One region of the Streptomyces sp. NPDC016469 genome, then DNA from elsewhere that is predicted to be linked to it. Evidence: riboswitches for the same ligand, from Rfam matches in the RefSeq annotation. Region 1 holds a riboswitch; each other region holds the start of a gene.
What was found. A riboswitch is a leader RNA that binds a small molecule or an ion and turns the genes downstream of it on or off. The one in region 1 is predicted to bind thiamine pyrophosphate.
Positions count from the first base shown of each region.

Region 2: it holds a riboswitch for thiamine pyrophosphate, as region 1 does, so the genes downstream of both, ABZ565_RS05765 (cytosine permease) here and ABZ565_RS21625 (thiamine ABC transporter substrate-binding protein) in region 1, are expected to answer to the same signal.
Region 3: it holds a riboswitch for thiamine pyrophosphate, as region 1 does, so the genes downstream of both, thiO (glycine oxidase ThiO) here and ABZ565_RS21625 (thiamine ABC transporter substrate-binding protein) in region 1, are expected to answer to the same signal.
Region 4: it holds a riboswitch for thiamine pyrophosphate, as region 1 does, so the genes downstream of both, thiC (phosphomethylpyrimidine synthase ThiC) here and ABZ565_RS21625 (thiamine ABC transporter substrate-binding protein) in region 1, are expected to answer to the same signal.

Region 1 is NZ_JBEYCQ010000018.1:79,766-83,105, reverse strand. Features, by position in the region: gene ABZ565_RS21630 (iron ABC transporter permease) at 1-493, opposite strand, end outside; gene ABZ565_RS21625 (thiamine ABC transporter substrate-binding protein) at 580-1,683, opposite strand; TPP riboswitch at 1,768-1,884, opposite strand; gene rlmN (23S rRNA (adenine(2503)-C(2))-methyltransferase RlmN) at 1,956-3,062, opposite strand; gene ABZ565_RS21615 (hypothetical protein) at 3,181-3,340, shown strand, end outside.
Region 2 is NZ_JBEYCQ010000004.1:113,094-116,433, reverse strand. Features, by position in the region: gene ABZ565_RS05780 (NUDIX domain-containing protein) at 1-94, shown strand, start outside; gene ABZ565_RS05775 (FBP domain-containing protein) at 153-647, shown strand; gene ABZ565_RS05770 (hypothetical protein) at 702-941, opposite strand; TPP riboswitch at 1,274-1,368, shown strand; gene ABZ565_RS05765 (cytosine permease) at 1,359-2,741, shown strand; gene ABZ565_RS05760 (helix-turn-helix domain-containing protein) at 2,984-3,340, opposite strand, start outside.
Region 3 is NZ_JBEYCQ010000030.1:50,189-53,528, forward strand. Features, by position in the region: gene ABZ565_RS28340 (thiazole synthase) at 1-242, opposite strand, end outside; gene thiS (sulfur carrier protein ThiS) at 245-463, opposite strand; gene thiO (glycine oxidase ThiO) at 460-1,635, opposite strand; TPP riboswitch at 1,633-1,744, opposite strand; gene ABZ565_RS28355 (FAD-dependent oxidoreductase) at 1,842-3,080, shown strand; gene ABZ565_RS28360 (Rv2175c family DNA-binding protein) at 3,146-3,340, shown strand, end outside.
Region 4 is NZ_JBEYCQ010000016.1:168,873-172,212, reverse strand. Features, by position in the region: gene ABZ565_RS20210 (SsgA family sporulation/cell division regulator) at 1-162, shown strand, start outside; gene ABZ565_RS20205 (YibE/F family protein) at 242-1,564, opposite strand; TPP riboswitch at 1,635-1,768, shown strand; gene thiC (phosphomethylpyrimidine synthase ThiC) at 1,761-3,340, shown strand, end outside.

The DNA.
Region 1 (3,340 bases):
TCGCGCCGAGCACCCGGGCGGCCTCCTCCTGGCGCGGGTCGAGCTGCGCCCAGAGCCCGCCGACGGTGCGGACGACGACCGCGTAGTTGAAGAACACATGGGCCAGCAGGATCGCCCACACGGTGGTGTCCAGCCGTACGCCCCACAGCTCGTCCAGCAGCCCGCCCCGCCCGAGCAGCGCGAGGAAGGCGGTGCCCACGACGACGGTCGGCAGCACGAACGGGACCGTGACCACGGCCCGCAGCACCTGCTTGCCGGGGAAGTCGAACCGGGCGAAGACATACGCGCCGGGCAGCGCGATCAGCAGGGTCAGCGCGGTCGAGGCGAGCGCCTGCCACAGCGTGAACCAGAGGACGTCCCGGATCTCCGGCCGGGCCAGCACCTCGCCGATCCGGCCGAACTGCCAGACGCCGTCCGCCTTGAGCCCCCGGCCCACGATGGCGGCGACCGGATAGGCGAAGAACACGGCGAAGAACGCGACGGGCACGGCCATGAGGCCGAGCCGCACCGCGGCCGCGCGACGGGCCCGGGCGCGTGCGGACCTCCCGCGCGCGCCCGGACCGCGTACGGGAGTCTTCGCTACTTCACTACGAGCGAGGACCATGACTGGACCCACTGCTCACGGTTCTTGGCGATGGTGTCCGGGGCGACGGTCGCCGGCTTGTCGGCGGTGGCACCGAACTTCGTGAAGAGCTCGGGCACCTTCGCGTCCTTCGCGACCGGGCTGACGAACATGGTGAGCGGCATGTCCTCCTGGAACCTCTTCCCGATCAGGAAGTCCAGCAGGGCCTTGCCGCCCGCCTCGTTCTTCGCGCCGTCCAGCAGACCGGCGAATTCGATCTGGCGGAAGCACGTTCCGGTGGCGACCCCGGTGGGCGCGGTCTTCGGCCGCGGGTCCGCGTACAGCACCTCGACGGGCGGACTGGAGGCGTAGCTGACGACGAGCGGCCGGTCGGCCTTGGCCTTCTTGCCGCCGGCCGAACCGGAGAACTCCTCGTTGTACGCCTGCTCCCAGCCGTCCACGACCTTGACGCCGTTGTCCTTCAGCTTCTTCCAGTAGTCCTGGTAGCCGTCCTCGCCGAAGGTGGCGACGGTGCCGAGGAGGAAGCCGAGGCCGGGCGAGGAGGTCGCGGCGTTCTCGGTGACGAGCAGGTCCTTGTACGCGGGCTTCGCCAGGTCGGCGAAGGTCTTCGGCGGCGCGAGCTTCTTGTCGGCGAAGTACTTCTTGTCGTAGTTGACGCAGATGTCACCGGTGTCGACCGGGGTGACCCGGTGCTTGTCCGCGTCCAGCTGGACATCGGCCGGGACCCGGTCCAGGCCCTTGGCCTCGTACGGCGTGAACAGGCCGTTGTCCAGGGCGCGCGAGAGCAGGGTGTTGTCGACTCCGAAGAACACGTCGCCCCGCGGGGAGCCCTTGGTCAGGATCTCCTGGTTGAGGGCGGCGCCCGCGTCCCCGCTCTTGAGGACCTTGACGGTGTAGCCGGTCTCGCGGGTGAACTCCTTCAGCACGTCCTTGGAGGCGTTGAAGGAGTCGTGGCTGACGAGGGTGACGGTCTTGGAACCGGCGCCCTTGGTGGAGCCGGAACCGGACGCCGAGTCGTCGGAACTCCCGCAGCCGGCCAGCGCGGTGACGCCGAGCGCGGCGGCGACGGCCGCCACCGCGGCCTTCTGGGTGGTGCTCATGTGTGATTCCTCCTGGAGTGACCAGGAAGAGACGCGGCCCTGCCCGCACACCGGCCGGAACCGGAAGCGGGCAGGGCGCAACAGCTTGAGTATGGTCCGAACTTCCTACCCGGAATGACCCGGGCGAGGTTCAGAGGGTCTGCGGCCAACCTGTCCTTGGTGCCGCACTCTCAGCGCTGTGGCGCTCCCCTGTCGGAATATGCAGTTGATTTCGGCCCCAGGCTACACGGCCGTTTTCGGCCGGGGCCCCGGGCACCGACGACCGCCCGCCCTCAGCGCTCGGAGGCCGCCAGCTGCCCGCAGGCGCCGTCGATCTCCTGGCCGCGGGTGTCGCGGACGGTGACCGGCACGCCGTGGCTCGCGATGGCCTCCACGAACGCCCGCTCGTCCTCGGGCCGCGAGGCGGTCCACTGGGAGCCGGGCGTCGGGTTCAGCGGGATGAGGTTGACGTGGACCCGCTTGCCCTTGAGGAGGCGGCCGAGCAGGTCGCCGCGCCACGCCTGGTCGTTGATGTCGCGGATCAGGGCGTACTCGATGGAGATGCGGCGGCCGGACTTCTCCGCGTACTCCCACGCGGCGTCCAGCACCTCGCGCACCTTCCACCGGGTGTTCACCGGCACGAGGGTGTCGCGCAGTTCGTCGTCCGGGGCGTGCAGCGAGACGGCGAGGCGGCACTTGAAGCCCTCGTCGGCGAACCGCAGCATCGCGGGCACCAGGCCGACGGTCGACACGGTGATCCCGCGCTGCGAGAGGCCGAGGCCGTCGGGCTCGGGGTCGGTCAGCCGGCGGATCGCGCCGACGACGCGGTTGTAGTTGGCCAGCGGCTCGCCCATGCCCATGAACACGATGTTGGAGAGCCGGGCGGGGCCGCCGGGGACCTCGCCGTCACGCAGCGCGCGCATGCCGTCCACGATCTGATGGACGATCTCCGCGGTGGAGAGGTTGCGGTCGAGACCGGCCTGCCCGGTCGCGCAGAACGGGCAGTTCATCCCGCAGCCGGCCTGCGAGGAGATGCACATCGTGACCCGCTCCGGGTAGCGCATCAGCACGGACTCGACCAGCGTCCCGTCGTGCAGCTTCCACAGGGTCTTACGGGTGGTGTCGTCGTCGCAGCTGATGTGCCGGACGACGGTCATCAGGTCGGGGAACATCGCCTCGGCGAGCTTGTCCCGCGATCCGGCCGGGATGTTGGTCCACTCGGCCGGGTCGTGCGCGTACCGCGCGAAGTAGTGCTGCGAGAGCTGCTGGGCGCGGAACGGCTTCTCGCCGATCGCGGCGACGGCCTCCCTGCGCTCGGCGGGCGTGAGGTCGGCGAGGTGCCGCGGCGGCTTCTTGGCTCCGCGGGGCGCGACGAAAGTGAGTTCTCCGGGCTTAGGCATGGTTCTTCCAGTGTCGCAGACGCGCGGAGGTACCCCGGTGCGGTCGCGGTGAGGGGCGGCTCACGGGGTAACCGGGACAACACAGGGAGTTCCGCAGCCGCCGCAGGAGGTAGGTGCCGTGCACACCGTCAAACACTGGTTCAACGACAGCCTGATCGGGCAGGGCCTGGTGGTCTTCGGGCTCGGTGTGGGCCTGAACGCGCTGTTACACCGCGACGAGCATCCGGCCATGTGGCTGGTCCAGGGCGCCGTCTACACCATCGTCGTGATGGTGGCCG
Region 2 (3,340 bases), on a different contig from region 1:
GTCGGCGCAGATCCTCGCGACCTGGCGCCCGGACCTGGGTATCCCCCACCCGCCCGTGCACCGGCTCCCCCTCGCACCGAAGAGCCCCAGGTGAGCCCCTAACCGAATTAATCGTTTGCCTAGGAACCATAGGCACAGTTAGCTTCGTGGGTATGAAGGCCCTGACCGAGCAGGACATCCGCTCATCGTTCGTGAATTGCTCCAAGGGGGAAGCCAAGCGTCTGCCGCTCCCCCGGGATTTCGAGGAGCTGCCGTGGGACGACCTCGACTTCCTCGGCTGGCGCGACCTGTCCGCGCCGGGACGCAGCTACATCGTCACCGAGCACGAGGGAAAGCCCGCCGGGATCTCGCTGCGCTTCCCGTCCCAGCAGCGCGGCTTCCTGCATCGGAGCATGTGCTCGCTCTGCCTGACCACGCACCCGGGCAGCGGGGTGTCCCTGATGACCGCCCGCAAGACCGGTCCCGCCGGGCGCGACGGCAATTCCGTCGGTCTGTACATGTGCACCGACCTGGCCTGCTCGCTGTACGTGCGCGGGAAGAAGGCGGTGGCCTCCGGGGCCCGGTTCAAGGAAAGCCTGACCACGGAGGAGCAGATCGCCCGCACCGTCGACAACCTCCACGCGTTCGTGACGAAGCTCTTCAGCTGAGCCGGACGCCGCGGACGCGCGCCCCGGTGGACGTCCGGGGCGCGCGCCCGTCCGTCACCTCGTGAACAGGTCCGCGCAGTCCGGCGCCGGGTCCTGTCCGCCGCCGACGCCCCCGAGCACGGTGACCTGATTCACCAGCCGGACCGGGTCCGGGCCGACGCCGGTCCGCTCGGCCGTGACCGTGAGCGCCACGGTGTTGACGCCGCGCGGTTCCAGGAAGCCGGACGGGATGACGAACTCCCGCTGCGGGACGACATGGTTGAAGCCGGGCCGTGGTGCGGTACCGGCGCACACCCGGCCGGTCGCTCTTGAGCGAGCCGGTCCGCGTCCACGAGGCCCGGGGCGGCCTGGGCGGCCGGGGCGGCCGGGGCGGCCGGGGCGGCCGACGAGATCCGGCACACCGGCTGCGGCCCCGAGGGCAAGCCGTGCCACCGCGGCGGCCGGGCCTGCCTGGAGGGACTGATCCCCGTACCCGCTCTGCTCGCCGCCCGGGCGGGCCCGGAGCGCGTCGTGGTCCACGGGGAACCGGCCGCGCTCGACGGGCCTGGACCTGGCGGAACTCCCGGACCGGCCCGCGGACCGACCCCCGCGACGACATCGTGCAGGCCGGCGCTATCCTGGCCGCCACACCGGACACGGGGTGCCCCGCGCAGGGGCTGAGATCACACCCGTCGAACCTGAACCAGTTAGCACTGGCGGAGGGATGTCTTCATGTCGTTGCCCCATGCCCAGGACGAGCGCGCCGCTTTCGGCGGGCGCATGCCCACCGCCCCCGGCGATCTGCGCGTCGAGGCGCACGGGATAGCCCCGGTCCCCGAGGACCGCCGCTACGGCCGGGCGGGCCGGCTGTTCACCGTCTGGTTCGCGCCCAACCTGACCATGACCGGCGTCTTCACCGGCACCGTCGGCATCGCGCTCGGCCTGGACTTCGCGACGGCCCTCGCGGCCGTCGTGCTCGGTACCCTCGTCGGCGCCGCGCCGACCGCGTATCTGGGCACCTGGGGCAGCCGCACCGGTTCCGGCCAGCTGCCTCTGGCGCGGCTGGCGTTCGGGCCGGGCGTGGTGCTGCCGGGCGCGCTGCAATGGCTGTCGTCCATCGCCTGGGACGCCCTGATCGGCCTGTTCGGCGGGGACGCGCTGGCGCAGCTGTGCGGCTGGCCGTTCTGGCTGGGGGTCCTGGTCATGATGGCCGCGCAGGGCGCGCTGGGGGTGCTGGGTTACGAGGTCATCCACCGGCTCCAGACCGTCATGACGTTCGCCCTGGCCGCCGCCTTCGCCGTGCTCGCCACCAAGCTCCTGGACGGGGCCGACCCGGTGACGACCTCCGCCGTGCACGGCGCCGACCGGGCCGGGGCGTTCGTCCTGACCTGCACCGTCGCCCTGAGCCTGGCGTTGTCCTGGGCGCCGTACGCGAGCGACTTCAGCCGCTATCTGCCGCGCGAGACGTCCCGGGCGCGCATGTTCTGGTGCACGCTGGGCGGGATCAGCGCGTCCTTCGTGGCGGTCCAGGCCATCGGACTGTGGGGCGCCTCGGTCTTCACGGACCAGACCGCGCGCGGCGTGGACGCGCTGCTCGGCGGGGGTGCGCTCGGGGCGTTCGGGCTGCTCGCGGTGGCGCTGGCCGCGCTGTGCAGCAACGCGATGAACGACTACAGCGGTTCGCTCGCGTTGCAGACGATGGGGGTACGCCTGCCGCGCCCGGCGGCCGCGGCGCTCGCCGCCGCCCTGGGCTTCCCGCTGGTCCTGTGGATGCACGCGGCGGACACGACGGCCCGCTTCCAGAACGTGCTGCTCCTCGTCGGCTACTGGATCCCCGGCTTCGTGGCGATCGTCTCCGTGGACTGGCTGGCCCGCGCCCGGGCCCGGCGGGGCGCACCCGTCGACCTCGCCGCCGAGCACGCCCGGCCGCGCCCCTGGTGGCCGGCGCTCGCCGCGTTCGCCGCGGCCTTCGCGGCGGCGGTGCCGTTCATGAGCACCGGCCTGTACGTGGGCCCGGTGGCCGAGGCGCTGCACGGGGCGGACCTGGCGTACGGGGTGGCCTTCCTCGCGGCGCTCGTGGTGTACGCCCCGCTGCGGATGCGCCGGCCGCGCTGACCCACTCTTCCCACCCTCGCCGACGCCTCAACCTCCGGGTCCGTCAGCGGTATTGACCCCATGAAGCACTTCAACAGTTTCAGTATCTTCGACTCACACGGTACTCCCGCGAAATGGCGCCCCGACGACCGACGACACTGCCACCGCCGCCTTCACCACACGCGCCCCCGCGACCGGCGAGCGCTTCGCCGAGCACCCGGTGGACGGGCCGGTGCGGGTCGGGCCGGGGCGCGCTGCAGCCGTCAGGGCATCCGGGCCGTGCCCGTCGGCGCGCACTGCATCTGCTTCTCCGAGGGGATCTCCCCGCACACGCTCATGGAGTCGAGCGGCGCCTCCTCGGAGACCCCGAGCATCTTGGTGTACGAGTCGTGCTCGAAGCGGATGAGGGCGTCCAGCTCCATTCCCCGGGCGTCCTTGATGATCACCTTGTCACCGACGGCCCCGCCCTCGATCCGGCCCCAGACCGCCTGGCAGGCGGCGCTGTAGCGCAGTTCGATCTGCATGCCGCGCAGGTAGGTGCTCTTGGCGGTCTTCGCGTCCCACTGGCACTCCATGGCCTGGGGATCGTTGCGCCAGCAGGTGTCCGATGTGCACTTGAC
Region 3 (3,340 bases), on a different contig from region 1:
GCCTCCCCGGCGGTGTAGCAGCCGGCGGTGTTCGGCAGCACCCGGATGGACAGCTTCCGCAGCACGGAGAGCACCGAGCCCTGCACGGTCGGGTCGAGGCGGCGCATGGCGACGGTGGTCAGCTCGGTGCCGGACGCGAGCAGCGACCGCTCCAGCACCTCCAGGCTGGGAGCCCCGCCGGTGCCCATGATCAGCCGGGAGGTGAAGTCGCTGCCGCCGAGGGTGAACAGGTCGTCGGACATCGTCAGCCTCCCTGGACCGCGGTCAGGACCTCGACCCGGTCGCCGTCGGTGAGCGCGGCGGCGGGCCACTGGTTGCGCGGCACCACGGTCTCGTTGAGGGCGGCGGCGACCCCCGTCGGGGCGTCGGTCAGCGTCGCGACGAGGGCGTCCAGGGTGGTGCCCGCGGCGACGACGGCCGGTGCGCCGTTCACGGACACGGTGAGCGGGGTGGGCTCGGTCATGCGGGCTGCTCCTGGGGTGCGGGGGCCGGGGCGAACCGGCCGGGGGAGAAGGGGCGGGCCGCCTCGGGCAGCTCGCCCTCGGCCAGCAGCGACGCCATGGCGTCCCCGGTGACGGGGGTGAGCAGCACGCCGTTGCGGTGGTGGCCGGTGGCGAGGTGGAGGCCGGGCAGCGCGGTGCGGCCGAGCAGCGGGGCGTTGTCGGGGGAAGCGGGGCGAAGGCCGGCGCGGGTCTCGGTGAGCGGCAGCTCGGTGATGCCGGGCACCAGCTCGTGGGCGTCGCGCAGCAGCTCGTAGACCCCGCCCGCCGTGACGGTGGTGTCCCAGCCCATCTCCTCGGTGGTGGCGCCGACCACCAGCTCACCGTTCTCGCGCGGTACGAGGTAGACATGGCTGCCCCGGACCACCGCGCGCACCGTGCGCGAGAGGAAGGGGGCGTACGCCGGGGGCACGGTGAGGCGCAGCACCTGGCCCTTGACCGGGCGCACCGGCGGCAGGACGTGGGCGGGGACCCCGGCGAGCCGCCCGCTGAGGCTGCCCCCGGCGAGCACGACCTGCCCGGCGGCCACCTCCGTACCCTCGTCGAGCACGGCTCCCGCGGCCCGGTCCGCGACCACGGACAGGCGGTCGGCGCGGTGGCGGTGGAAGACCACCCCGGCCCGTTCGCAGGCGGTCAGCAGCGCGGCGGCGAGGCGGCGCGGGTCGACCTGGTGGTCGCCGTCCACCCGCAGGCCGCCGCGCACGCCCGGGGCGAGCATCGGTTCCAGGCGGCGGCACTCGCGCCCGGTCAGCCACTCGGACTCCAGGCCCGAGCGGCGTTGCAGCTCGTGGAGTTCGCGCAGATGGGCGCGGTCGTCGGCGTCGAGCGCGACGGCCAGGGTGCCGCAGGCGCGGAAGCCGATGTCCTGCCCGCTCGCCTCCTCCAGCTCGGCCGTGAACGACGGATAGCGCCGGGCGGAGGCGAGGTTGAGCCCGAGCAGCGTCTCCTCGCCGTAGTGCAGTTCGGTGACGGCGGCCAGCATTCCGGCCGCCACCCGGGCCGCTCCGCCGCCCGGCTCGGGGTCGGCGAGCGCGGTGGACAGGCCGCGCTGTGCGGCCCGCCAGGCGGTCACCAGGCCGATGATGCCGCCCCCGATGACGAGGACGTCGGACCCTTCGGTGGGATGGGTGCGCATGGGCGTCCAGCCCCTCCCTTCGCCGGCATGACCCGGATCAGGTTCGTACGGTCGGAGGCCGCCAGCCTCCCTCTCAGCCCGGTGCGCCCGGGCTCCCGCGTGTCTTACGGTGGCCAGCCTAGACCCCGCCCGGCGGACCGGGTAGGGAGGGCCGGGGGAGGGGCCGCCCCTTTCCTGACGGCACGTCAGGTACGTAAGGTGGGCGGGTGAGCGAGCAGCAGCGGGCAGAGCGGACGGAACGCCGGGTCGTCGTGGCGGGCGCGGGCATGGCGGGTGTGCAGACCGCCGTCGCCCTGCGGGAACAGGGCTTCACCGGCCCCGTCACGCTGATCGGCGCCGAGCCCCACCAGCCCTACGACCGGCCCCCGCTGTCCAAGGCGGTGCTGCTCGGCAAGGCCGAGGAGTCCGCCTTCGACATCGACTTCGAGGACCTGGACATCGCCCTGCGCCTGGGCTGCGAGGTCACCGGGGTGCGCGCCGGCGACCACGAACTGGACACCTCCGAGGGCCCGGTCCCCTACGACGTCCTGGTCCTCGCCACCGGCGCCGAACCCGTCGCCCTGCCCGGCTCCGACGGGGTCCCCGGCGTCCATCTGCTGCGCACCCTCGACGACGCGGCCCGGCTGCGGCCCGTCCTGGAGGCGGGGCACCCCGTCGTGGTCGTCGGCGCCGGCTGGATCGGGGCCGAGTTCGCCACCGCCGCCCGCGCCGCCGGCTGCGAGGTCACCGTCGTGGAGGCCGCGGACCGCCCCCTGGCCGGCGCCCTGCCCGCCGAGGTCGCCGCCCCGATGGCCGCCTGGTACGAGGAGAGCGGCGCCCGGCTCCTCACCGGTGCCCGGGTCGCCCGCGTCGAGCCCGGCACGGTGGTCCTCGCCGACGGGCGCACCCTCCCGGCCGGCGCGGTCGTCGTCGGCATCGGCGCCCGCCCCGCCACCGGCTGGCTGGCCGGCTCCGGTATCGCGCTCGGGCCCGAGGGCTCGGTGACCGCCGACGCGGCGCTGCGCACCTCGCTGCCCGATGTGTACGCGGTCGGCGACTGCGCCTCCTTCCCCTCGGCCCGCTACGGCACCCGCCTGGTCGTCCACCACTGGGACAACGCCCTCCAGGGCCCCAGGACCGCCGCCGCCCACATCGCCGCCGCCGAGGACACGGCGGACATCCCGCCCTACGACCCGGTGCCCTACTTCTGGTCCGAGCAGTTCGGCCGGTTCGTGCAGTACGCCGGCCACCACGCGGACGCGGACACCCTGCTGTGGCGCGGCGACCCGGCCGGGCCCGCCTGGTCGGTGTGCTGGCTGCGCGACGGCGCCCTGGCCGCGGTGCTCGCGGTCGGCCGCCCGCGCGACCTGGCCCAGGGGCGCCGGCTCATCGAGGCGGGCCCCCGGCTCGACGCGGACCGGGCCGGGGACCCGTCCGTACCGCTCAAGTCGGCGGTTCTGCCGTGACCGCGCGGGACCTGAAGGGCCGAGTCCGGGTTTCGGCTGTCAGTCCGGGATGGCAGGCTTGTCCCGTGACCGAGATTGACGCAAAGATCGATGCTCTCGTCCCTGCCTGGCTCCACCTGCCCGACATCGCGGAAATGCTCGATGTCGAGGTGACGCGCGTGCGGCAGCTGGTCAAGGAGGGCCAGCTCATCGCCGTACGCCGTGGCGAGAACCGGACGCTTCAGGTGCCGGCCGCCTTCATCGACGGCAACAAGGTGGTC
Region 4 (3,340 bases), on a different contig from region 1:
GACCGTGCGCTCTTCCGGGCGGGCACGGCACCTCTTGTCGCCTTCCTCGACCGTACGGACAAGCTGGTGCCCCTCGGACAGGAGTGCACGCTGGGTGACTTCGACGGCAACTTGGAGGAGGCGCTGGGGCGCATTCTGGCCGAAGAGCAGAACGCGGGCTGAAGCGGTCCGCGGCCCGGAGGGCGCCTTGCCACTCGAACACGACACCTGCCGATCGGGTGAATCACGCTGTGTGCTCCGGTCACGACCGCGCCCGCCGTCGTCGGCCCCGGCCGCTCCGCACGGGTGCCGAAGCCCCGGCTTCCGCGCCGACCCCCGTGCGGTCCGCGGAGACGACCAGCGCCGCGAGCGCTGTCGTCACCGGCACCGAGGCGACCAGTCCGATCGAGCCGACGAGGGTGCGCACGATCTCCTCCGCCACCAGCTCGCTGTTGGCGACCGTCCCCACACTGCTCTGCGCGACCGTGAAGAGCAGCAGGAGAGGCAGCGCGGCGCCCGCATAGGCGAGTACCAGGGTATTGACCACGGAGGCGATGTGATCGCGGCCGATTCTGATCCCTGCCCGGTAGAGCTGCTTCGCACTCATGGTGGGGTTCGCCCGGCGCAGCTCCCACACCGCCGAGGTCTGGGTGACCGTGACGTCGTCGAGCACTCCCAGGGAGCCGATGATGACGCCGGCCAGCAGCAGTCCGCTCATGTCGATGTGCGGATACAGGCCGTGGATGAGGCCGGTGTTGTCGTCGGTGTTCCCGCTCAGGCTCGCCCAGCCGATGAAGAGCGAGCCGAGCAGCCCGATCAGGAGCAGTGAGATCAGGGTGCCGATGACGGCGACGGAGGTCCGGGCGGTCGGCCCGTGGCAGATGTAGAGCGCGATCAGCATGATCGCTCCGGCCCCGACGACCGCCACCAGCAGCGGATTCGAGCCCTGCAGTATGGCCGGAAGGATGAACAGGGTCAGTACGGCGAATGACAGGGCGAGCGCCACCAGGGCCATGACCCCGCGCATTCTGCCCACGAGGACCACCGCGAGGGCGAAGATCCCGGCCAGCAGATACAAGGGGAACTTCCGGTTCACGTCCGTCACGGAGTACTGGAGGTCATGGGGCGCGTCGGGGGCGTACGCCACCACCACCCCCTGGCCCTCCCGCAGTTGCCTCGGTGCGTCCGGCTGCACGACCTCGACGAACCGGCGCCCCGTGTCGGGGCCGCTGGTGACCTCGACGGTGGCCTTCTCGCAGACGGCGCCGGACGCCGGCCGCCCCTCGGGGGGTTGGGTCTCGCCGCTGACGGGAAGCTGGGCGGCGTTCACATCCTTGCAGTCGACCTCGACGACGCTCACCACCTTTCCCTGCTGGGTCTGCCGGTCGAAGCCGACACCGGTCCGTTCGTGCGCCGGCGCACCACCCGGCCAGAGCGCCACGAGACCGACGAGTACGGCGGTCGCGAAGGGGATCAGTACGGCGGCGATCACCTTGCGCAGATGGGCGGAGACGGGTGCGGCCGGGCCATGGCTGTGCGTGTGCTGATGGCCCTGCGGTTCTGGGTCGTGATGAGGGGGCGTCACCGGCCGATCATCGCAAGAAGGAAGGGGCCCTCTGTTCAGGTCGCCCGTCCGGGGGCTAGCGTGGTGGCACCTTTGCACACGCGGGAGCTCGGAGCACCGGGCTGAGAGGGCGCTGACCGCCGTACGACCGTACGGGAGACGCTGCGCCGACCGCCGAACCTGTTACCGGGTAATGCCGGCGTAGGGAGTAGGTCTCATGACCACATCGGACACACGCACGCCTGCCTTCGATCAGAGCGACGAGGCCGGGAAGTCCATCGGCTGGCACAAGGGATACGTCCAGGGGCCGCGCCCCGACCTCCGGGTGCCGGTCCGCCAGGTGCACCTGACCAACGGCAAGGACGTGACGCTGTACGACACGTCCGGGCCCTACACCGACCCCGCGGCCGAGACGGACGTCCGGCGCGGTCTCGCACCGCTCCGGGAGAACTGGATCATCGCCCGCAGCGATACCGAGGAGTACGCGGGCCGCCCCGCCCGCCCCGAGGACGACGGGCTCAGGCACACCTCGCCGAGGGGCGGGCTGCGCAATCTGGACGCGGTGTTCCCCGGTCGGCCGCGCCGCCCGCGGCGGAGCCGGGACGGCCGGCCCGTCACCCAGCTCGCGTACGCCCGCAGGGGAGAGATCACCCCGGAGATGGAGTACGTCGCCGTCCGCGAGAACGTGGCGGCGGAGGTGGTGCGCGAGGAGATCGCGGCCGGCCGCGCGGTGCTGCCCGCCAACGTCAACCACCCGGAGACCGAGCCGATGATCATCGGCAAGCGGTTCCTGGTGAAGGTCAATGCCAACATCGGCAACTCCGCGGTGACGTCCTCCATCGAGGAGGAGGTGGACAAGATGACGTGGGCGACCCGGTGGGGCGCGGACACGGTCATGGACCTTTCCACCGGCCGCAACATCCACACCACCCGTGAGTGGGTTCTTCGCAATTCACCCGTACCGATCGGAACCGTCCCTCTCTACCAGGCCCTTGAGAAGGTCGACGGGCGGGCCGAGGAACTGACCTGGGAGATCTACAAGGACACCGTCATCGAGCAGGCCGAGCAGGGCGTGGACTACATGACGGTGCACGCCGGCGTACGCCTGCCGTACGTGCCGCTGACCGCCCGGCGCAAGACCGGAATCGTCTCCCGGGGCGGCTCGATCATGGCGGCGTGGTGCCTGGCGCACCACAAGGAGTCGTTCCTGTACGAGCACTTCGAGGAGCTCTGCGAGATCCTCGCCGCGTACGACGTGACGTACTCACTGGGCGACGGGCTGCGCCCAGGGTCGATCGCGGACGCCAACGACGAGGCCCAGTTCGCCGAACTGCGCACATTGGGCGAACTGAACACGGTCGCCAAGCGGTTCGGCGTGCAGACCATGATCGAGGGGCCGGGACATGTCCCGATGCACAAGATCAAGGAGAACATCGACCTTCAGCAGGAGATCTGCGAGGAGGCGCCGTTCTACACGCTCGGCCCGCTGACCACCGACATCGCGCCGGCGTACGACCACATCACCTCGGGCATCGGAGCCGCGATGATCGCCTGGTGGGGCACGGCGATGCTCTGCTACGTGACGCCCAAGGAGCACCTGGGGCTGCCGAACCGGGACGATGTGAAGACCGGGGTCATCACGTACAAGATCGCGGCCCATGCCGCCGATCTGGCCAAGGGGCATCCGGGCGCGCAGGAGTGGGACGACGCGCTCTCCGATGCTCGGTTCGAATTCCGCTGGGAGGACCAGTTCAACCTGGCGCTCGACCCGGACACGGCGCGGGAGTTCCACGACGA